One region of the Arthrobacter sp. DNA4 genome, then DNA from elsewhere that is predicted to be linked to it. Evidence: riboswitches for the same ligand, from Rfam matches in the RefSeq annotation. Region 1 holds a riboswitch; each other region holds the start of a gene.
The links. Region 1 has a riboswitch for S-adenosylmethionine ahead of NMQ03_RS19270 (DUF1737 domain-containing protein). Riboswitches for the same ligand answer to the same signal wherever they lie in the genome.

Region 1 (5,758 bases):
GAACAGCACGAAGAGCTCCGCGCCTGACACGAAGCCCACCGCCTCCTGGGTGAGCAACTGGAACAGTGAGGCCATGCCCAGGTGGTTGACCACAACGAAGACTATGGCCAGACCGCGCAGCAGATCCACCCTCGAATCCCTGGTGGAAGGGTCCTGGTAGCTCCAGGACGTGGCGGTGTTGATCCGGCGGGGAATCTGCCACAGGGCCACCAGGAGGATGACCATGGCGGCAGCAAGGGTCCACGGGACGGCACCGGAGAGCGTATTGGCCCGCACGTAGGTGCCTGTGGACGCCACATCCGTGACAGGGCCGGTGACCATCGGTGATGCCTTCAGCCTGTCGAGCGCGGACTTGGCAACATCCGGGCTTCCCGTGAGCAGCCAGCTGATGCTTGCCACGCCGGTGTCCCGCGTGCTGGTCCGCTCGTCCCACACCACGGCGGCCGTCCCGCCGAAAGCGGGCGATGTGGCAGTGGCCACCACCTGGTCCCACCAGCCCGTCTTGATGTCCGCCTCGGGTGCCCCACCGGACGCAGGGCTGTAGAAGGCCGAGGTCTGCAGGAGGAATGGCTTTTTGCGTCCCTCGGCGTAGGTGCCGTAGAAGTTTTCGCTGCCGGATGCCGTCAGCATCTCCTGGAGTTCACCGGGACGCGGCGTGGTGTTGACGGCGGCCCCGCCGGAAGTGTCGTCGTGATAGGCGGTCAGGCCCACCCAGTCCACGGCGTCATCGCCGGGGTAATAGGGAGCATAGGCGCTGTCGCTTCCGTTCCAGGCCCCGTCCCCATTCGTATCCAGGAGGGAGAACCCCTCGCTTCCCGGCTCCGGGGCATTCCGGTTCCGTTCAAAGGGGTAGTCCTTGCCCAGGTAGGGCGCCCACACCATGGCGGCCCGGCCGCCGTCGTACTTCTTGAAGGCTGCCGCCACGGCCTGGAAGGTTTGCCGGTACGTGGCCGGCTGCTGGCCCCATGCCACCCAGCCGGTATTCATATCGGGGGCGAACCGGACCAGCAGTTGGCCTTTGAACCCCGACGCCAGGTCGCGCACTTGTGCTGCGAACGCTTCCGCCTCGGCCGTGCCGAGCTGGTCCAGGGGCACCGACGGCTTCACCGTGAGCAGGGCGTGGGCGCCTTTGGCAGCAGTCTGCTGCAGGAAGCCGTCCATGTCGTTCCGCTCCGATTCGCGGTAGGGAATGGTGATGTCATGGCCGAAGACGGCAGGGCTGGCGCCCAGCCGGTCACTGAAGCCCGCAGCCGTATCCTCACCCCACTCGAGGACCGCCCCCAGCCAGGGCTTGCCCTTGTCCGGTGCAGCAGGCGCGGCGTGCGCCGGTCCGGCCGGGACCACCAGGGCCAGGAGGGCGATGATGGCCGCGGCGAAAAAGGCTGCGATGGAACGCGGACGGTTCCGCCGGATGGCGGCGTGGTGGTGCGATACGTGTGCCCGCATGCTGACAAGGACCCCCCGGTACTCATTGCTCTGGATACGGGGCGGCGCCCCCCGGTAAGAACTTTATCGGCCCGCGGGCATTACCCGTGCCGTGTCGCGGACGGCTCAATTACGGAACATGACGACGGCGGCGATGCGGCGGGGCGCGGCAGGTGTTACGTTTTTGGGGAGTAATGAGTACCGGTGCAAAGCCCTGACTTGCCGGTCGGCAACCCTCCCTTTCGCGGCGGGGTGCCTCAGGTGAATACTCGGCATATCGACCGATTCGAGCTGCAAGCGTGAAAGAAGGAGATCCGTCGTGTCCGACGCACCCGCCCCTGACGAAAAACTGTCCTACCGCCTGATTACCGGCGCGGACAACCGTGAATTCTGTGAGCGGATCTCCGCTGCACTCGCCGACGGCTATGTCCTGCACGGCAGCCCGGCGGCAACCTTCAACGGCACCACCGTCATCGTTGCGCAGGCAATCGTCCTTCCGGCCGCCATCGCCTCAGCCGATGCCGCCGTGGCGACCGCCGTGGACCAGCTCGATGCCGAATTTGAGGGCGAGTTCGACGGCGAGGGTCACGCATGAGCTACGCCGGAGACCTGACGCCGCAGGAAGCCTGGGCCAAGCTGGAGCAGGGCGCCATCCTGGTGGACGTCCGCACCGAGGGCGAATGGGCCCACATCGGCATCCCGGACACCAAAGCCACGGACAACGATCCCCTGTTCATCCAGTGGACCTTTCCCGGCGGTATCCCCAACCCCGACTTCGTCAAGGACCTGCAGGAGCAGGCGCCGGAGGATCCCCACGCGGAACTGCTGTTCCTGTGCCGTTCCGGCCAGCGGTCCATCGCGGCCGCAACTGCCGCCACCCAGGCCGGCTTCACCGCGTACAGCGTGCTGGAGGGCTTCGAAGGCGAGCCCGACCGCTACGGCGAGCGGACCGTCAATGGCTGGAAGAACCGCGGCCTCCCCACCAACCTCGGAAAGAACTAAGTGGCCTTCAACCCAGACGCCCCCGGCTGGAACCCCGACACCCAGGCAGTCCGCGGAGGCCTGGACCGCTCCAACTTCCAGGAAACATCCGAGGCCATCTTCCTGAACTCCGGGTTCGTCTACGAATCAGCCGCGGCAGCTGAACGCGCCTTCACCGGCGAGGACGAGCGCTTTGTCTACTCCCGCTACGGCAACCCGTCCGTGGCCACCTTCCAGGAACGGCTCAGGCTGCTGGAAGGCGCCGAAGCATGCTTCGCGACGGCGTCGGGCATGTCCGCCGTGTTCACCGCGCTGGGTGCCCTGCTGGCTGCCGGTGACCGGGTGGTGGCCGCCCGGTCACTGTTCGGTTCGTGCTTTGTGATCCTGAATGAGATCCTGCCCCGTTGGGGCGTGGAAACGGTCTTCGTGGACGGGCCGGACCTGGACCAGTGGCGCGAAGCCCTGTCCAAGCCCACCACCGCCGTCTTCTTCGAGTCCCCGTCGAACCCCATGCAGGAGATCGTGGACATCGCAGCCGTCAGTGAACTGGCGCATGCGGCCGGGGCCACCGTGGTGGCGGACAACGTCTTTGCCACTCCCCTGCTGCAGCGCTGCGGGGACCTCGGCGCCGACGTGATCGTCTACTCCGGCACCAAGCACATCGACGGGCAGGGCAGGGTGATGGGTGGTGCCATCCTGGGCACCAAGGAATTCATCGACGGACCGGTGAAGCAGCTGATGCGGCACACCGGCCCCGCGCTTTCCGCTTTCAACGCCTGGGTTCTGACCAAGGGCCTGGAGACCATGGGCCTGCGCGTCAACCACTCCTCGGCGACCGCCCTTCGGCTCGCAGAATGGCTGGAGGAACAGCCGGCGGTGGGCTGGGTGAAGTACCCGCTCCTGAAGTCGCACCCGCAGTACGGGCTGGCGGCAAAGCAGATGAGTGCCGGTGGCACGGTCCTTACCTTCGAGCTCGCTCCTTCCGGCGGACGCACGGGCAAGGAAGCGGCGTTTGCGCTGCTGGACGGGCTGCGGATCATCGATATCTCCAACAACCTCGGTGATGCAAAGTCCCTGATCACGCACCCCGCCACCACTACCCACCGGGCGATGGGCCCGGAGGGGCGGGCCGCCATCGGCCTGAGTGACGGCGTGGTCCGGCTCTCGGTGGGGCTCGAGGACCCGGAGGACCTCCTCCGCGACCTGGAGCAGGCGCTGAAGCAGATCTAGCGGCGGCTGGTCCTGCCTGAGTTTCCAGCAGTATGTGGACCCTCTGGCCGGGGGAAATGCGGTATCAAAGTTCAGCTTCGAAGGCGTACGACGGCGTCACGCGCCGGAGTGTGTCACGGTCGCCCCACAGTTGCATGGGTTCCTTGCACCTGAAGTTCCCGAGCTTACCGCAGGAGGCTCATGCCACCAATACCGTAATCCGTGGCGGCCAAATACGATGTCAGTGCCTCGTTGGATGATGTCGGTATGGGAATCAGCGGTGGTGTCGGGGTGGTGCTGGCGTCAATCGATGCCTCTGTTGCCGCCCTCGATTCGCTGAACAGTGAGGACTCTTTCCTTGCTGCCGGGGCCGGTGCTTGTGCCGGTGTGGATGTGTTGCAGCGGCGGTATGAGATCCGTCTGGAACGACTGGAGCTTTTGGCTCGGCTGGAGGCGCAGCTCGCTGCGGTGAAGGCACGGGACGTCGCTGAGGGAGTGGAGTTCCAGCAAGCCGTGACCCCGCCGGACGCCTCCGTGCAGGACCGCACGTACGCGGACATGTCGGTGGTCGAGGAGATCGCCGGAGTCCTGACCATCAGCTCCGGCGCAGCAGGGGCATTGGTGGAGCAGTCACGGCGGATCTGCTCCCTGCCGCCCGTCATGAACGCCTTGGCCGCGGGCGCGATGTCGTGGCAGCACGCCCGCATCATTGCTGACGAAACCGAAGGCCTCACCTCCGGGGGCGCGGCGTCCCTGGTGACGCACTTCTTCGACCCGGCTGCGCCGAACCCGGCCCGGGGTGCCGCCCCCGGCGAACTCGTCCCGTCACGGTTCCGGGCCAAGGTCCGCGGGTGGCGGGAACGCCACCATCCGGAATCGATCGAGAAGCGCCATGCAAAGGGTGTGGCGGGTCGGCGGATGGAATACACCCCCGACCGGGATGGCATGGCCTGGATCTCCCTCTACATGCCCGGGGACACCGCGCGCACCATCTGGAACCGGACCACCGCCACCGCCCGCGGACTCCAAGGCCCCGACGAAGAGCGCACCCTCACCCAGCTCCGCCCCGACATCGCAGCATCCCTGCTGCTGGGGGCTGGAACTGCCACTGAACTCAGCGAAGTCCCTACCCCGCGGGCCGACGTCCTGGTCACCGTGCCCGTGTTCGCCCTCCTCGGAGTGACCGACGAACCCGCCGTACTGGACGGCTTCGGACCAATCCCGGCGTCCATGGCCCGCAAACTCGTCGCCGGTGGGGCGGACTCCTTCTACCGGGTCCTCGTCGACCCCCGCGACGGGGCACCACTGGAAATCGGCCGCAAAAACTACCGGCTCACCGCAGCCATCAAACGCTGGATCAGGATGCGCGACACCAAATGCACCTTCCCCGGCTGCACCAACCGCACCCCCGACAACGACACCGACCACCTGCAAGCGTGGGAACACAGCGGCACCACTGGAACCAGTAACTTGGCACAGCTCTGCCCTAAGCACCACCGGCTCAAACACCACAGCAGATGGACACCGGACCGGGCCAACAAGAATGAACCACCCGGCTGGACCTCACCCACGGGACGGCACTACAACGCCGAACACCAGGACTCAGAACCAACCCACTGGCCCCCGGGCATCCTGCCGGCACAACGAAGCCCGCTGGAACAGGTCCTTCTACAGCGCCTCGCTACCTAGCACCCGCTTCGCTGCGGCGTCTCTACGCCTGCCGTTCTACAAGTCTGCGCGCCTGGCGGCTCTTGACCCGTCAGGCCTGCCGCACGCGCAGCAGCTCAGGCGTGGCCTCAACGTCCGCAAGGTCCAGGGCATCACGCATGGTCAGGTGGACGGCCTGCCGTACCACGGCGCCGAACCCCATATCCTCCGGCGGCTGGCCCGCCATGGCCTTGTCGCGGGCGCGGCGCTGTTCAGCGGACCCTGTCCCGCGGGCGATGATGTCCTCCACCCCCTGGCGGGCCAATGCGAGCTCGCCCTGTTCGTCAAGGACGGGGGCCAGGTAATCCACCAGGGAACGCACCACATCCGCAGCCGGCGCGGGCCGGAAGTTGCCAAAGTCCAGCAGTTCGCCGCTCAACCCGGCACTGCTGGCCTGCCAGGACGCCATGCGCAGCAGGACAGTGGGGACCGGCGC
Region 2 (5,758 bases), 1.0 Mb from region 1:
CTACCGCCTCCCTGGCTTCGCTTCGCTGAGCCAGGGAACCCTCGGCGGCGGAGGCCCCTAGATACGACGACGGCGGGTGGTTACCTTTCCTGGAAAGGTGACCACCCGCCGTCGGTCGTTTAAGGCTTGGCGATTCCGGTGCGTGCCATGGCGTCGGCGTAGGCCGCACGCATGTCCTCGAGGTACTCCTCCTGGCGCGCCGGGGAACCGGCGAAGGCGCGGCCGCTCAGTGACCTGACCTTGTAGGTCTTCAGGCCGCGGCGCCACAGCAGGGGCACTTCGGTCTTCAGCAGCAGGTTGGCCAGGCGGTTGGCCTCGGTGCCGTGCGCCACGATGACCGAGGCACGGGGCACCAGTGCCAGGAACTTCAGCAGCGGCTTCAGGCCTGCCTGGATCTGGTCGGGAGTGAACTTTCCGTTGGCCTCACCGGGGACGTGCCACGGGTGGACGTTCCACGGCATCACGAACTCAGGGCGCAGGCCCAGCTTCCACTGCAGGCCAAGCATGCGGGTCGCGGCATCCTGGTCCCCGGCGGTGATGAACCCGGACGGGTCCGCCTCGCCAATGTTGGAGAACAGGCTGATGATGCGGCATTCCTCCACGTCGTGCATGGGATCCACATAGGGGACCACGGTGCCGGGCTTGGTCTCCCGAAGGGAATCACACAGCTCGTTAACGGCAGCAACGCTGGGGTCGTAGCGGCGGCTCATGAGCTGTTCGTGGAATGTTTCGGGTGCCAGGGCTGTCATGAAGTGCTGGTTCTCCTGCGGGGATTGGCGTTGCTGCCGCCACGGAAATGGGCACGCGGGGGCGCGACACATCAGCGGCGGTTGATTGGGGTGGGCCGATTCCTGGTCGGCCTTACCCAGTTTAGCAAGCCCCGGGAAACGAAACGCCGGTCCCGTGCACCTGATTCAGCCAGGCCACGGAACCGGCGGGTCCCGGCTTCGCCGTCCGCAGCTACCAGAGGCGGGTTGTGGCCCGGCGGGCGCCCTCGCCGAGGGCCTCCAGCTTGGCGAAGGCGATCTGCGGGTGGACCCGGCCGCCCAGGCCGCAGTCGGTGGAGGCGATGACATTCTCGCGGCCCACGACGTCGGCAAAGCGGACAATGCGGTCTGCCACCAGGTCCGGGTGTTCCACCACGTTGGTGGCGTGCGAGACGACGCCCGGGATGATCACCTTGCCCTCGGGGAGCTTGGTGTCCTCCCATACCCGCCATTCGTGTTCGTGCCGGACGTTGGCCGCTTCGAAGGAGTAAGCGCCGGCGTTGACCTGCAGCACCGAGCCGATGATGTCGGCGAACGGGATGTCCGTGGTGTGTGGGCCGTGCCAGGAACCCCAGCAGACGTGCAGCCGGATCTGTTCCTGGGGCAGGTCGCGGAGGGCCCAGTTGGTGGCCTCGACGCGCAGCTGGATGAACTTCAGGTAGTCCTCCAGGGATGGCTCGGGATTGATCTGGTCCCAGCTCTCGGCCAGGGACGGATCATCGAGCTGCACGGTCAGGCCGGCATCGATGATCGCCTTGTATTCCTCCCGCATCGCATCCGCGCACGCGTAGACGAGTTCCTCATCCGAGGTGTAGTACTCGTTGGCCACACGGGCGCAGGAGCCGGGGGAGAGGGACGCTACGAAGCCGTCCGACAACCCGGCGGCGGCGAGGCCGGTCTTCAGGTTCCTGATGTCCGACGCCACCAGGTCCTGGCCGGTGTAGGTCAGGGGTCCGGCGATCTTGGGCTGCGTGACGCTCTTGCGGTGGGACAGGATGCCCGACGAGGGATCGTTGTAGGCCTCGTTGAACGCCTGCCGGTCCCGCCGGTCCGGGAAGGAGGTCAGGACGATGTTGCCGGGGGAAGAACGGTGCACCTGCGCATCGGCCCAGCGGTCCACATTCGTCGGCTCCAGGCCGCCCAGCCGTGCGAAGGAGTAGTTCCACCAGGCACCGTAGTCCACGGAACTGGACATCGTGTGCCCGTATTCGCCGTCGTTGGGAATGTCGATGCCGAGGTCCTTCTGGCGCTGGACCACCTCCACCACGGAGGCCTCCAGGAGTTCCAGGAACTCAGGGGTGACGCCGTCGGTTTCCTTGGCGGCGTTGGCCGCGATGAGTTCCGGGGTGCGGGGCAACGATCCTGCGTGGGTGACGCGAATGTGGTCGGTGTTCAGGGACATGCTGGAATCTTCCTTTCCATCGGTCCTGGCAGTAGCACCTTCGGGCGGCAGGAATCCTGCGGGACCGTGGTTGCTGCGGCGTCATCGAGCCAGGTCTCTCGGCCGCTCCGGATGGTTCACTCTCACATAAATCCAGATGCCTGCCCCGGGGCAAGTCTGCTCCGCTTTATGTCGCGACAGGTCGCGTCTGAAGCTTCCCTGCCGAAAACATGCTTACAGCCTTTGTTCAGGTTATTGACAGGTTTCGTTAAGCTTGGTTGGCTGAGGTCACATGCCGCTGCCCGCGACGGAGCTGGCCGTCGCACCCCGATGCACTCGAAAGAGGTAACGCACTGTGAAGAAATCCCTGGCAAATTTCGGGACCTTCGCCGTCTCCGGCGCCCTGGCGCTGGCCGTCGTCGCAGGTCCCGCCCCGCTGGCACACGCGGTAGGCGAAGGCCCCAACTACGACGGCAACGGCCAGATCACCACGTCCAAGCTCGCCACGTACGAACAGATGGTCTCGTTCCTGAAGGACCAGGACGCGCGCCAGCCGGCAATGGAGCTGGAGGTCATCGGGCAGACGGTCAAGGGGCGCGACATCCACCTGGTCAAGTACATTTCGGACCCGGCCAAGCCCACCATTCTGTACCTGACCCAGCAGCATGGCAACGAGCAGCTCACCACCGAGGGCGCCATGGAGTTCATCAAGCACCTGGGGACCGGCAAATCCGCCGACATCCTCAAAGGTGTGAACATCCTGGTGGTGCCCATGCTCAATGCGGACGGCGCCATGGGGGACGTGAACTTCTCCCTGGACAATTACCTTGCCAAAGGGGACCGCCACCTCACCCGCTACAACGCCGAGGGCGTGGACCTGAACCGCGACCATGTGGCCAAGATCCAGCCGGAGACCCAGGCGCTGCACAACAACGTCATGCGCAAATACCGGATCGACTACATGATCGACCTGCACCACCAGGGCACCCGGGCGGAGCGTGACGGCAAGCTGGTATCCGGCTCCATCCTGTACCCCACCACCCCCAACGCCGACCCCGCCGTCGTCGAAAAATCCAAGCAGCTCGGCGCGGTGGTCTTCAACAACGTCGACTCCACCGGCTGGGGACACCTGGGCAAGTACCAGGGCGGCAGTGCCGAAACCATCAGCCGCAACGGCATCTCCGTGGAGTACGGCATCGCCACCCTGCTCTTCGAGATGCGCGGCATGTCGGACCACTATTTGGACGGCTATGCACTCGGACAGCGCAGCAACGGCTACCTGATCAAGCAGACCGTCACCACGCTGACCTCCACGGCCGCGGCCATCGCGGACGGGTCCATTGCCGACGCCGACACCTCCTTCTGGAACACGCTCGCCGAACAGACGTCCCGGCCCGCCGGGGAGGCTGAGGACGAGTAGGCGGCACCGGCCGCCGCGGCCTTTTGGCAGAAAGGGCCGCGGCGGGCCACAACAGTGGACAAAGTGCCCTATCGGCTAAACTTGGGTGGTAAGAGCCCCGGAACTCTTGCTTCGCTGCGCCGTGCTGCGGCTGTGCGAAGGCCGGTATGTTCGGGGCATTCTCATGAACGGCGCTGCATGGGCCCGCCACCTGGTGGCAGGACCGGGCAGTCCGAACGAATGGGGGAGGATCCCATGCCAGCAATTGTGATCGTAGGAGCCCAGTGGGGCGACGAAGGAAAAGGCAAGGCCACCGACCTGCTGGGCGGCCGTGTTGACTACGTCGTCAAGCCCAACGGCGGCAACAACGCCGGGCACACCGTCGTCGTAGGCGGTGAAAAGTACGAACTCAAGCTGCTGCGGCATTCTCAGCCCCAACGCTGTTCCCATCATCGGCAACGGCTGCGTGGTGAACCTTGAGGCCCTCTTCCAGGAAATCGACGGACTCCAGGCGCGCGGCGCCGACACCTCAAAACTGCGGGTCTCCGCCAACGCCCACCTGGTGGCCCCGTACCACCAGGTGCTGGACAAGGTGACCGAACGCTTCCTCGGCAGCCGCGCCATCGGCACCACCGGCCGCGGCATCGGCCCCGCCTACATGGACAAGGTGGCACGGCTGGGCATCCGCGTCCAGGACGTCTTCGACGAATCCATCCTCCGCCAGAAGGTGGAAGGCTCGCTGCGCCAGAAGAACGAACTCCTGGTCAAGGTCTACAACCGCCGCAGTGTTGTGGTGGACGAGATCGTGGAGTACTTCCTGTCCTTCGCCGAGCGGCTCCGCCCCCTGGTCATCGACAGCACCCTGGTCCTGAACTCCGCGCTGGACGAGGGCAAGGTAGTCCTGATGGAGGGCGGCCAGGCAACGTTCCTGGACGTGGACCACGGCACCTACCCGTTCGTGACCTCCTCCAACCCGACCGCAGGCGGCGCGTCGGTGGGTTCCGGCATCGGGCCCACCCGCATCTCCCGCTCCATCGGCATCATCAAGGCCTACACCACCCGCGTCGGTGCCGGCCCGTTTCCCACGGAGCTTTTCGATGAGATGGGCATGTACCTGCAGAAGACCGGCGGCGAATTCGGCGTCAACACCGGCCGCCCGCGCCGCTGCGGCTGGTACGACGCCGTGCTGGCACGTCATGCTTCCCGCGTCAACGGCTTCACGGACTACTTCGTCACCAAGCTGGACGTCCTGACCGGCATCGAGCAGATCCCGGTGTGCGTGGCCTACGACGTCGACGGCGTGCGCCACGACGAGATGCCCATGACGCAAACCGAGTTCCACCACGCCAAACCGATCTTCGAGTACTTCGATGGCTGGACCGAGGACATCACGGGAGCCCGGACGCTGGCGGACCTTCCCGAGAACGCCCGCAACTATGTGCTGGCCCTGGAGAAGCTCTCCGGAACCCGGTTCTCGGCCATCGGCGTTGGCCCGGACCGCGACCAGACCATCGTGGTGAACGACCTCATCAACGACTGACTTGTGGGCCCCGCCTGCTAGGGAGCGGGTGGGGATTACGACGGCGGCAGGCCACCTTTTGCAGGTGGCCTGCCGCTTGTTTTTGCTGGCGGAAAGCGAATTTACACAGGCTTAACGCGCGCGGTCTTGTGAGACTTCCGGTGCCGCGGCCAGACTCGTCTGTACAACCTGGTGCCCAAGGAAGGATCGTCATGGCCGGAAAATTTGAAGCATTCATCGACGCTGATTCGTTTTTCCGGTTCCGTCTCCTGGCTCCGGACGGGGCCGTTATCGCCGTCTCCGGCCCCTTCGAGGACAAAGCCGCTGTGGCGGCAGGGATCGCCGCGGTGCGTGAATGTGCCGGGACCGGCCTGGTCACCGACCTGTGCCCCGCCGGAACCGTAGCCCGTCCCGCGCCTGCACCCGCTGCGGCTGCTGCCGCTGTTCCGGCCGGGCTGCCCGCCGCCGTCGTGCCCGTGTGCGGAGAGGAACGCGCGCCCTCCACGCGGCACGCCTTTGCACTGGCCAATACGCCGCGCCGGCATGCCACGGCCCCCCGGTGGACCAGGACAGCAACCCGCTGACGGACGGGGAAGAAAGTTTTCAAAAGTTTTTTTGAAAGCGCGTAACCCTTTGGGGTGCCCCAGCGATTACCCCTATGAAGTGCCGGTCTGGAACCTGTCCCCCATCAC
Region 3 (5,758 bases), 1.9 Mb from region 1:
AAGGCCGGAGTCGCTTCGGTCAGCTCGGGTGCAGGCCGTGATCGCGGCCCTGAAGGACGAGGTGAAGGAGCGCTCGTTGCTGCTCGCCGGGTGAGGAGTCGGGACGGGGAGAATCGGGCCTGACGGTTCAGGCCCGAAAATTCAGGCGCGACAGTTCAGGCCTGGAAGAGCCGCCGCACTACCTCCCCCGCTGCGAGCGCATCAAGGCCCTCATTGATCTCGCTGAGTGGCCGGGTGTCGGTGTGCAGCAGCTCAACCGGCAGTTTGCCCTCCCGCCAGTACCCGAGGTACCTGGGGATGTCCCGCGCTGGAACGGCGTCACCCATGTAGGAGCCCAGCAGCCGCTTGCCGGCCCCGGCGAACTGCAGGGCCGGTACCGTCAACTCCGCGGACGGGTGGGGCAGGCCCACGGAGACCACGGCGCCACCCCTGGTGACCCGCTCCAGGCAGGACGCGATCACACCGGCCGAGCCCACCGCCTCGATGGCGACGTCAACGCCGTCGCCGGCTGCTTCCTCAATCAACCGCCCTGCGTCCTCCGGCGTCCCCACCGCGGTGGCCCCGGCGTCGCGGGCCAGCTGGTGCTTCCCCCGGTTGGGATCGATGGCGATCACACTGGCGGCCCCGGCGAGGCGGGCTGCCATCACGGCGGAAAGGCCCACCGCTCCCAGGCCGAAGACTGCTACGGACTGGCCGGGGCCGACTCCGGCGGTGTTGAACACCGATCCCATGCCGGTGAGCACGGCGCAACCGAACATCGCCGCGACGGTGTCCGGGACGTCGTCGTCAATCACCACCACTGATTCCCGCGCTACCACAGCGTAATCAGCGAAGGCGGAAACGCCCAGGTGGTGGTTGATCCGCTCCCCCGCGGGCGTCCGCAAGAGCGCCGGACCATGGAGCAGGTCTCCGGATCCATTCACCTCAGCTGCCCGGTGGCAGAGCGCGGGCCTGCCGGAAAGGCAGGCCCGGCACTGGCCGCAGCTGGGCACGAAGACCAGAACCACATGGTCGCCCACGGACACGTCGGAGACGCCGTCGCCAACGGACACCACCCGCCCCACGGCCTCGTGTCCCAGGGCCATGGGAAGGGGCCGGACGCGCGACCCGTCCACCACGGAAAGGTCCGAATGGCACAGGCTCGAGTAGGTGATGGAAACTCCGAGCTCACCGGCGCGCGGCTCCGGCTGATCCAGCTCCTGCACCAGCAGGGGCCGGGACTCGGCGTAGCTCTGTTTGCCCTCGGCGCCGGCCGGGGCGGGAACGGTGGAATAGAGGACGGCGGCTTTCATGGCCTACTTCTTGCTGGCAGCGAGCAGGTCTGCCGTGCCCTTGGCGTCGGCCGCGTCAACGTCGTGCAGCGAGATGCCCCGGGTTTCCTTCAGGAAGAAGACCGCGACGGCGGTGATGGCACATGCGATGAGCAGGTACACCGCCACCGGGACGGAGGACTTGTACGTTCCCAGCAGGGAGGCTGCGATGATCGGCGCCAGCGAGCCCGCCACGATGGACGTCACCTGGTACCCCAGGGAGACACCGGAGTACCGCATCCGGGTGGGGAACATTTCCGCCATGATGGCGGGCTGCCCGGCATACATGAAGGCGTGGAACACCAGGCCGATCATGATGGCCGCCAGGATGATGACATCGTTCTTGGTGTCCATCATGGGGAAGGCAAAGAAACCCCAGGTGGCACCCATGATGGCGCTTACCATGTAGACGGGCTTGCGGCCGAAGCGGTCCGACAGCTTGCCCACCATGGGAACCACCGCGAAGTGGACGGCGTGCGCAAGGAGCAGCAGCAGCAGGATCCGCGTGGTGTCAGCCTGCACCACGGTCTTCAGGTAGGTGATGGAGAACGTGACCACCAGGTAGTACAGGATGTTTTCCGCGAAGCGCAGGCCCATGGCGGTGAAGACCCCGCGCGGGTAGCGCCGGAACACCTCGGCCACGCCGTAACCCTTGTGGCCCGCCTCCACCTCTTTGCGGGCCTCCAGGAAGATGGGGGCGTCGTTGACCTTGGTGCGGATGTAGTAGCCGATCAGGACGATCACGGCGGAGAGCCAGAACGCCACGCGCCAGCCCCAGCCCAGGAACGCGTCCTGCGTCAGCGTGGAGGAGAGGACGAACAGCACGGCCGTGGCCAGCAGGTTGCCGAGGGGCACTGCCGATTGCGGCCAACTGGCCCAGAAACCGCGTGACTTGCTGGGGCTGTGCTCTGCGACGAGGAGGACGGCGCCGCCCCACTCCCCGCCCACGGCAAAGCCCTGGGCGAACCGCAGGAAGACCAGCAGCGTGGGGGCCCAGTAGCCGATCTGTCCGAAGGTGGGCAGGCAGCCCATCAGGAAGGTGGAGACGCCCACCAGGATGATGCTCAGCTGCAGCAGCTGCTTGCGGCCGAACTTATCGCCGAAGTGGCCAAAGACGATGCCGCCGATGGGGCGCGCGACAAAACCGACGGCGTAGGTGAGGAAGGCGGCGATGATGCCGTCCAGTTCCGTCCCGGCGTTGGGGAAGAAGGCCTTCCCGAACACCAGGGTGGCGGCCGATGCGTAGAGGAAGAATTCATACCATTCAACGACGGTGCCGGCCATGGAAGCCGTCACCACCTTCTTAAGGCCTGAGGCCTTGACGTCGGTTTCCTCTGTGCGCCTTGCGGCGGAGCTTTCCGTACTCATGCGAACTCCTTCGGCGTCGTCGTCGACACCACGGGGACCAGTCAATGGCAGACGGGTGTGATGCACACCACGAAAGCCGGATTCGATGAGTATGGTCTGCCTGCGGTGCAACCTCAACGCCGATTAGTGCAGAAGGCATCTGCAGGAATGCACAATGCCGGTTGTCCGCCAGGCGGCGCCTAGACCAGGAAGCTGCTCCGCAGCCGGCCGCCCAACTGCCCGATCTCGGTGAGGAACCCGTCGTGCCCGATCGGCGCCTGGATGACATGGACGTCCACGTCGCCGGGCAGGGCCTGGGCCAGTTCGTGGGACTGCGACGGAAAATAGAGCCTGTCCGAGTCCACCGCGGCCACGAAGAACCGTGCCGTGGAGGTGGCCAGGGCTTCGGCCAAGGTTCCCCGCCCCCGGCATACATCGTGGCTCATCAGCGCCTCGGTCAGGGCGATATAGCTGTTGGCGTCGAAGCGCTTCACCAGCTTGTTCCCTTGGTGGTCCAGGTAGCTTTCCACCTGGTAGCGGCCGCGGGAGGCGAGAATTTCCCCCTGCAGGGGTGATTCGGGCGCCTGGGGTGCCCGGCCAAAGCGGCCTTCCAGTTCCGCGGCCGACCGGTAGGTGATGTGGGCGATGCGCCGGGCAAGTGCCAGCCCGTCTTCCGGACACGGACCGCCGTAGTAGTCCCCGCCGTTGAAGTTGGGGTCCTGCCGGATGGCCAGAGTCTGGGCCTGCGCGAAAGCAATCTGTTCGGCAGTGCTGGCGGCTCCCACGGAGATCACGGCGCAGCGCTGCACCCTCTCCGGGTACGTCACCGCCCATTCCAGGGCGCGGGCGCCGCCCATCGACCCGCCAAGGACGGCGAACCAGCTCTTGATGCCCAGCTGGTCCGCCAGCCTGGCTTCAGCAACAGTGCTGTCACGCAGCGTGACGAGGGGAAACCTGGAGCCCCAGGGCTTTCCGTCAGGCGCGGGCGATGACGGGCCAGTGGATCCGTAGCAGCCACCGACAATGTTGATGGACACCACGAAGAAGCGGTCCGTGTCCACGGGAGCGCCGGGGCTTACCAGCTGTTCCCACCAGCCTTCTTCGTCGGTGTCGCCGCGGGTCACGTGGGTGCTGCCGGTCAGCGCGTGCTCGATCAGGATGGCGTTGCTGGCGTCCGCGTTGAGCGTCCCCCAGGTTTCATAGGCCAGGGTGACATCCGGGAGGTATCCCCCGGCCTCGAGTTCCAGTCCCCCGATGGAGGCGTAACGGACAATTCCATGTTCGGGAATGGTGGTTCGGGCGACGGTAACCGTCATGGCAAGACCTCTTCTACGCGCTTGCCTGCCGTCGTCTGACCGGCAGGCCAGGTCCTCACCCGGGGCACCCCACCGCGGATGGAGGGTTGCTTACCAGCAAGCCGGGGCTGTCACTGGCACTCATGACCTGGTTCGAGTGTACGAAACACCCCCCACTCCAGGCCAAGAGTATGACTGGTTGTGACTTCCCGGCTTGCCACATGCTGCGTCCTCGTGTTTGGGGCTACTGGTTGGCGCCCTTGGCGGCCCGGAAGCCTGCCTCCAGGTCGGCGAGGATGTCGTCGATGTGCTCCAGGCCGACGGAAAGCCGGACCAGGCCCGGGTGAACGCCGGCTACAACCTGCTGCTCCGGCGAAAGCTGGCTGTGCGTGGTCGACGCCGGGTGGATGACCAGGGAGCGGACGTCGCCGATGTTGGCCACGTGGGAATGCAGCTCCAGGGCGTCGACGAAGCGCTTGCCCGCCTCTGCCCCGCCGGCCAGGTTGAAGGCCACGACGGCGCCCGTCCCCTTGGGTCCGTACTTGCGGCCACGCTCGTACCAGGGGCTGGAGGGAAGCCCCGCGTAGGCGACGGATTCGACGTCGTCCCTTGCCTCCAGCCAGCGCGCCACTTCCGTGGCGTTCGCAACGTGGCGCTCCACCCGCAGGCTTAACGTCTCCAGGCCCTGGGAAATCAGGAACGCGTTGAAGGGCGAGACGGCCGAGCCCAGGTCGCGCAGCAACTGCACCCGGGCTTTGAGGATGTAGGAGAGGTTGGCGCCGAGCGCGCCGCCTTCGCCGAGGTCGCGTGCGTAGACCAGGCCGTTGTACGTGGGGTCCGGGGTGTTGAAGCCGGGGAACCGTTCCGGATCCTTGCCGAAATCGAACTTGCCGGAATCGACGATGACACCGGCGATGGCGGAGCCGTGGCCGCCAAGGTATTTGGTGGCCGAGTGGATCACAATGTCTGCTCCCCACTCCAGCGGGCGGATCAGGTAGGGGGTTGAAAGGGTGTTGTCCACGATCAGGGGCACGCCCGCCTGGTGGGCCACCTGGGAGATGCCCTCGATGTCCAGGACGTCCTGGCGCGGGTTGGAGACCACTTCACCGAAGAAGAGCTTGGTGTTGGGCTGGACGGCATCGCGCCACTGGTCCAGGTTGTCCGGATCGGCCACGAAGGTCACCGAGATGCCGAACTTCTTCAGCGTGTGGGCGAACAGGTTGTAGGTTCCGCCGTAAAGGCTGGGGCTGGCCACGATGTGGTCTCCTGCCTCGGCGATGTTCAGGACAGCGAAGGTTTCCGCGGCCTGCCCGGAGCTCAGCAGCAGCGCGGCCAGGCCTCCTTCGAGGCTGGCAATCCGTTGCTCGACGGCGTCCTGGGTTGGGTTGCCAATGCGGGTGTAAATGGGCGCAAGTTCAGCCAGGGCAAAACGGTTGGCAGCGCTTTCAGCGCTGGGGAACACGAATGACGTGGTCTGGTAGATGGGCAGGGCGCGGGCACCCGTGGCGCTGTCCGCCGTCTGGCCTGCATGGATCTGGCGGGTTTCGAAGGACCATCCGTTGGACATCCAAATCTCCTTTGACATGGGCCCGGCATGCTCACCGGCAGTACGGGCCGCGCTTGCTCCCGGCTGTTGCCGGAGAGCCAGGTCCTCACCCGGGGCACCCCACCGCGGATGGAGGGTTGCTTACCAGCGAGCCGGGGCTTGTCGCTGGCACTCATGACCTGGGCCCAGTCTAGGAACCGGACAGCCGCTGTGGACAGCATTGTGACGAACATGGTCTTCCGGCGCCCCTGTTGGCTCCG
Region 4 (5,758 bases), 1.2 Mb from region 1:
CCAGCCGCTGTGCCAGCTGGGAGGACGTGATGGGCTTGTCCTGCCATTCGGTGAATGAGTAGATGACCTTGACGTAGTCCTCGATTGAGGAGGAGGGCGCGCTGGTCTTCACATGCCCAAGCCTACCGGTTTGGCCGGTGCGGCAGCGTGCGCTGCTTCGGCCACCCCGCCGCAAACCGCGTGCGTCATGACTTGGTGGCGCGCCAGGCCAGGGTGAGGTAGGGAAGGTCAAGTTCCTGGCCGTGGGCATGGGCCAGGTGCTCGTGCAGGTACCAGTCCAGGTTGGCCAGAACTTTTGCCCGCGTCGCCTCGCCGGCACGCAGATAGTAGCTGCGCGACTTGGTGAGTTCCATCAAGTCACCGGTGGTCACCCTGTCCTGCCAGTGGGTGACGTGCCCTTCGAGCCCGTGGAATTCGGGCCCGACGACGGGCTTGTGGCCGGGTCGGTACACATCGCCGGCGTGCATGATCCGGGAAAGCCGGTGCACCCAGGGGATGGAGGTGTCCAGCTGGTTCCAGACCAGGCCGAGCGTTCCGTGCGGGCGCAGGACGCGCGCCAGCTCGGTGCTTGCCGCGAGGGGGTCGCACCAGTGCCACGCCTGGGCAACGGTGACGACGTCGAAGGCAGCGTCGGGAAGGCCTGTCGCCTCGGCAGTCCCAGGCGCAGCCGTGGCGGCGGGGCAGTGGGCCTTCAGCTGGGCGAGCATGTCCGCAGAGGGGTCGACGGCGGTGACGTTCAGCCCCATGGCCAGCAGCAACGCGGTGAACTTTCCCGTACCCGCGCCCACGTCCAGGGCGTCATGGGCTCCGGCCGGTACCAGCCACCGTGCAGATTCCGCAGGGTAGCCGGGCCGGACGCGCTGGTAGTGGCGGCCGCCGTCCTGGAAGCTCTGCCCGAGCTCCGTGCGCCGGCCGTTATCAAGCCTGGGGCCACCCCGAACCACGCGTGGCCTCCTTCTGGTGCTGCCTGCGGATGTCCTTCGAATTTACCGCATGCCCGGCATCAGCAGGCAGTCGCCGCCCCGCCGCTCAGTCGTCGAGGCAGGGGGCTGCGCCGGCCGTCCCGGGAGTGTTGGGCGCCCAGTGCGGGTAGGTGCGGACATCGTTGGCGGGCACCCAGCGGCCCGCGTCCACCACGTAGTCCCATCCCAGTCCGTTGCTGCGCAGTGTCCGGATGCCGGTGAGGAGGCGTTCGGCGTCCTCCAGCCGCGAACCCACGCCGAAACTTGCCCGGAGGGAACCGGACGGCAGGCCCAGGCGCTTCAACAGGGGGTGGGCGCAGAAGCGTCCGTCGCGCAGGCCCACCCCGTGCTCTGCGGAAAGGTAGGCGGCCACCAGCCCTGCGTCGTAGCCCTCGACTGAGAAGTTGACCACGCCGATGGTGTCCGTTTCCGGGTTGGTGTCCTTGAAGATCTGGTGGACGGTGACGCCGTCGATGTCCTGCAGGCCCTCCACCAGGAAAGACCTGATCGCTGACTCGTGGGCATGCCACCGGTCCTGGTCGAGTTCGGCGATGACCTGGGTGGCGCGGGCCAGGGTGGCGGCGCCAAGGACGTTCGGCGAGCCCCCCTCATGGCGGGCCGGCCCGGTGGCCCAGCTGACGCCGTCGAGCCGTGCTTCCTTGACCGCCCCGCCGCCGGCGAGGTGCGGGACGCCGGTGTCCAGCCAGTCGGGACGTCCCACCAGGACACCCGCGCCGAACGGCGCGTACAGCTTGTGGCCGGAAAAGGCGAGGTAGTCGACGCCGTCCGCGCTGATGTCCACCCGGCGGTGCGGAGCGAGCTGGGCCGCGTCCACCACGATCCGGGCACCGTGCTGGTGGGCCAGCGCGGCCAGGGCCCGGATGGGAAGAATCTCGCCGGTGACGTTGGAGGCGCCGGTGACCGCCAGCAGGCTGACTCCGCCCTGCTCCAGTTCGGTCCGGACGGCGTCCAGGGTGCCCGCCACCGTGTCGGCGGCAACGATGCTGCGGTGCGGAACCCCCTGCCACGGCAGGAGGTTGGCATGGTGTTCGATGTCCAGGTAGAGGACTTCGCCGTCATGCCGGCCGTTGGTGGCAGGCAGGCAGCCGGCCAGGAGGTTCAGCGAATCGGTGGTGTTGCGGGTGAAGATGACCGAATCGTCCGGCCGCCCACGAAGTCCCGGACAATGCTGCGTGCATTCTCGTAAACGGACGTGCTGATCTGGGACGCGTAGCCGGCCCCCGGTGGACGCTCGCGTAGTAGGGCAGGATCTCGTTCAGGTAGGCGGAGACCACGGAGAGCGCCGGAGCGGATGCGCCGTAGTCAAGGTTCGCGTACCGGATGTGGCCGCCGGAAATCAGCGGTGCCTGGATTTCGGCGCCGGTGACGGCAGCAAGGGGACGGCCGGCAACGGCGTGGCGATCGCCGGCAATGCGGCCTTCGGCAATGGCGGGTTGGGGGGAGACGGTGGCAGTTGTCACAGAGACCTCACTTGAATACAGGACTCCGGCATAGGGAATCCGCGCTTGCCGCATCCACTCCGGACCGGCCTGGTCGTCACCCGGGGCACCCCGCCGCGAATGGAGGGTTGCTTACCAGCAAACCGGGGTTTTGCGCTGGCACTCGTGACCTGCATAAAAGCGTAGGACATGGGGCGGCCAGGATTGAAGCCGCGGCAATTGTTAAGGGCTTTGTTACGCAATATCGAATAAACGACGCCGGACACCCCCGTCTGGAGGTGTCCGGCGTCGCAATGTTCGTTTAAGGGGGCAAATCGTGGCAGTTACAGCAGGTCGTCCAGGTACGGGTTGAGGCGGTGCAGCACTTCTGAGTGCAGGATCGAGTTGGTGGCCAGCGCGTTCCCGCCGAACGGTCCGTCCTCGCCTTCGAGGGAGGTGAACCGGCCGCCCGCCTCAACGACGATCGGCACCAGCGCAGCCATGTCGTAGAGGTTGAGCTCCGGTTCGCAGGCGATGTCCACGGAGCCCTCTGCCACCATGCAGTACGACCAGAAATCGCCGTAGGCCCGGGTCCGCCAGACGTCCTCGGTCAGCCCAAGGAATTCGTCGAGGTTTCCGCGTTCCTTCCAGCCGGTCAGGCTGGAGTAGGAGAGGGAGGCGTCGGAGAGGCTGGACACGTTCGAGACGCGCAGCCGGGTAGCAGCTGCCAGGGACCGGCCCATGTACGCGCCCATGCCCTTTGCCGCCCACCAGCGCTTGCCGAGGGCCGGGGCGCTGACGACGCCCACCACGGGCTCGCCTTCGTCCACCAGGGCGATCAGCGTGGCCCAGACCGGGACGCCCCGGACAAAGTTTTTCGTCCCGTCAATGGGATCGATGATCCAGCGCCGTGAACCGTGCCCGGTGCTGCCGAATTCCTCGCCCAGGACGGCATCGCGTGGCCGGGAGCGGGAGAGCTGGCCGCGGATGGCCTCCTCGGCTGCCTTGTCGGCGTCGGTGACGGGCGTCAGGTCCGGCTTGGTCTCAACGTGGAGGTCCAGGGCCTTGAAGCGGCCCATGGTCTGGTCATCCACGGAGTCGGCCAGGACATGGGCCAGGCGCAGGTCATCGTTGTAGCTCGAAGCGGGTTGGATCATGGTTACAAACTACCGTCTGCGGACGTTTCTGCCGGGAGAACGCGTCAGTTGACGCTGCCGAGCTCTTTGGTTTCCTGTGCTTCCATGCGGGGGTCAGCGCCGAGCAGCCGCCGGAGCGATGCCAGGCGTGCCGGGCCGGTGGGACCTGCGTGCCCGCCTGCCACCCAGTCGTCCAGGCCGCAGTTCACCGCGTTTACAGTGTGCTTGCAGCCGCGTTCACAGTTTTCGATGCCGGGGGAGAGGTCGGGAAAGGAGCGCAGGATCCGGTCCGGGTCCACGTGTGCCAGTCCGAAGGAACGGATGCCGGGGGTGTCAATGATCCAGCTGCCGCGCGTCTGCCAGGCGCAGGGCCAGGGCTGACGACGACGTGTGGCGGCCGCGCCCGGTGACCGCGTTTACTCCACCTGTGGCCCGCTCGGCACCGGTCAGCGCGTTCACCATGGTGGACTTGCCCACGCCGGAGTGCCCCAGCATTACGGTGACCTTGCCGTCGAGGTGGTCGCGCAGGGCGGCGACCGCAGCGCTGTCCAGCCTTGCCGAGAGGCCGTCGTCGGACCTTGCGTCGATCCCCGAGGCTCGAGCATCCGCAGTCCGGCTGATGATCACCGGGAAGTCCAGGTGGGTGTAGTTGGACAGCAACTCCGCAGGGTCCTTGACGTCGGCCTTGGTGACCAGCAGGATCGGCTCGATTCCTGCGTCGTAGGCAGCCACCAGGGCGCGATCGATGAACCCGGTTCGCGGCTCCGGGTTGGCGGCCGCCACCACAATCACCAGTTGGTCGGCGTTGGCCACGACGGCCCGCTCAACGGGGTCGGTGTCGTCGGCGCTGCGGCGCAGGAGGGTATGGCGGTCCTGGATCTTTACCAGTCGGGCCAGCGTGTCCGGGGCCCCGGACACGTCCCCCACGAGCGAGACGAAGTCGCCGGCCACCACGGGCGAGCGGCGCAGTTCGCGGGCCCGCGCTGCGATGACAACGCGCTCGTTGTCCGAGTCTTCGCCCACCACTGCCGTGTACCGTCCGCGGTCCACCGTGATGATCCGACCGGTCACGGCATCGTCGTGGCTGGGCCGGTCCTTGGTCCGGGGCCGGGAGCCTTTCTTGCTGGGGCGGATCCGGACGTCTGATTCGTCCCAGGAATCAGTGCTCCGCGCCACTGCCGCGCCCTTCCGGCCCCGGCGCCCCGGCAGCATCCTGGGCCAGCATGCTTGCCCAGAGCTGCGGGAAGTCGGGCATGGTCTTGGCTGTGGTGGCGATGTCCTCCACCTGGACGCCGTCCACCGCGAGGCCAAGGATCGCCCCGGCAGTGGCCATGCGGTGGTCGGCGTAGCTGTGGACGACGCCGGCGTGCAGCCGGGCGGGCCGGATGACCAGGCCGTCGCTGGTTTCCTCGGCGTCGCCGCCGAGCCGGTTGATTTCCGCGACCAGGGCCGCCAGCCGGTCGGTCTCATGTCCCCTGAGGTGTGCGATCCCGCTGAGCCGGGAGGGCCCCGTGGCAAGGGCGCACAGGGCCGCGACGGTAGGAGCCAGCTCACTGGTGTCAGCGAAGTCACCGCCCCTGATCTCCGGGCCGCCCGTGACGGTCAGGACGCCGTCGGCCAGGGTGACGGTGGCTCCCATCCGGGTCAGGATGCCGCGCCAGAGGTCGCCCACCTGCTGCGTTTCCGTGGGCCAGTTGGGGATGCGGACCGTGCCCCGTGACGCCAGGGCCGCCGCCAGGAAGGGCCCGGCATTGGACAGGTCCTGTTCAATCCTTTGGTCGAAGGCGCGGATGGGTCCCGGCGCCACCACCCAGTGGTTGGGGACCGAGTCGTCCACTGACACGCCGGCGCCGCGCAGGACAGCCACCGTCATGTTGATGTGGTCCAGGCTCGGCACCGGCTTGCCCACGTGCTCAAGGTGCAGGCCCTCGTCGAACCTTGCTCCCACCAGCAGGAGGGCGGAGACGAACTGCGACGAGGCGCTGGCATCGATCACCAGGTGGCCGCCCCGGACTGCGCCTGTGCCTTCCACCACGAACGGGAGCGACGACGGGGCGCTGCCGTCTTCGGCGGAAACGGCCACGCCCAGGGCTTTGAGGGCTTCGATGATGGTCCCCATGGGACGCTTCCGGGCATGCGGATCGCCGTCGAACACGCTGGCTCCGTTGCGGAGCGCCGCGAGCGGCGGGACGAACCGCATGACGGTGCCGGCAAGCCCACA

Region 2: it holds a riboswitch for S-adenosylmethionine, as region 1 does, so the genes downstream of both, NMQ03_RS02910 (cobalamin-independent methionine synthase II family protein) here and NMQ03_RS19270 (DUF1737 domain-containing protein) in region 1, are expected to answer to the same signal.
Region 3: it holds a riboswitch for S-adenosylmethionine, as region 1 does, so the genes downstream of both, NMQ03_RS06915 (homoserine O-acetyltransferase) here and NMQ03_RS19270 (DUF1737 domain-containing protein) in region 1, are expected to answer to the same signal.
Region 4: it holds a riboswitch for S-adenosylmethionine, as region 1 does, so the genes downstream of both, NMQ03_RS13555 (aminotransferase class V-fold PLP-dependent enzyme) here and NMQ03_RS19270 (DUF1737 domain-containing protein) in region 1, are expected to answer to the same signal.

What each region holds. Positions count from the first base shown of each region.
Region 1 covers NZ_CP101466.1:4,155,766-4,161,523, forward strand. The annotation lists gene opgC (OpgC domain-containing protein) at 1-1,446, opposite strand, end outside; SAM riboswitch class IV at 1,616-1,731, shown strand; gene NMQ03_RS19270 (DUF1737 domain-containing protein) at 1,745-2,020, shown strand; gene NMQ03_RS19275 (rhodanese-like domain-containing protein) at 2,017-2,427, shown strand; gene NMQ03_RS19280 (O-succinylhomoserine sulfhydrylase) at 2,428-3,636, shown strand; gene NMQ03_RS19285 (HNH endonuclease signature motif containing protein) at 3,883-5,304, shown strand; gene NMQ03_RS19290 (glutamate--cysteine ligase) at 5,375-5,758, opposite strand, start outside.
Region 2 covers NZ_CP101466.1:594,147-599,904, forward strand. The annotation lists gene NMQ03_RS02905 (uracil-DNA glycosylase) at 120-749, opposite strand; gene NMQ03_RS02910 (cobalamin-independent methionine synthase II family protein) at 961-2,169, opposite strand; SAM riboswitch class I at 2,183-2,287, opposite strand; gene NMQ03_RS02915 (M14 family zinc carboxypeptidase) at 2,504-3,568, shown strand; partial or broken gene NMQ03_RS02920 (adenylosuccinate synthase) at 3,803-5,087, shown strand; gene NMQ03_RS02925 (DUF1508 domain-containing protein) at 5,279-5,650, shown strand.
Region 3 covers NZ_CP101466.1:1,499,515-1,505,272, reverse strand. The annotation lists gene NMQ03_RS06930 (LysR family transcriptional regulator) at 1-94, shown strand, start outside; gene NMQ03_RS06925 (zinc-binding dehydrogenase) at 156-1,292, opposite strand; gene NMQ03_RS06920 (MFS transporter) at 1,296-2,678, opposite strand; gene NMQ03_RS06915 (homoserine O-acetyltransferase) at 2,858-3,973, opposite strand; SAM riboswitch class IV at 3,986-4,101, opposite strand; gene NMQ03_RS06910 (bifunctional o-acetylhomoserine/o-acetylserine sulfhydrylase) at 4,197-5,519, opposite strand; SAM riboswitch class IV at 5,564-5,678, opposite strand.
Region 4 covers NZ_CP101466.1:2,942,492-2,948,249, reverse strand. The annotation lists gene NMQ03_RS13565 (metal-dependent transcriptional regulator) at 1-112, opposite strand, end outside; gene NMQ03_RS13560 (class I SAM-dependent methyltransferase) at 186-944, opposite strand; partial or broken gene NMQ03_RS13555 (aminotransferase class V-fold PLP-dependent enzyme) at 1,030-2,443, opposite strand; SAM riboswitch class IV at 2,480-2,593, opposite strand; gene hisN (histidinol-phosphatase) at 2,746-3,558, opposite strand; partial or broken gene NMQ03_RS13545 (ribosome small subunit-dependent GTPase A) at 3,603-4,713, opposite strand; gene aroA (3-phosphoshikimate 1-carboxyvinyltransferase) at 4,697-5,758, opposite strand, start outside.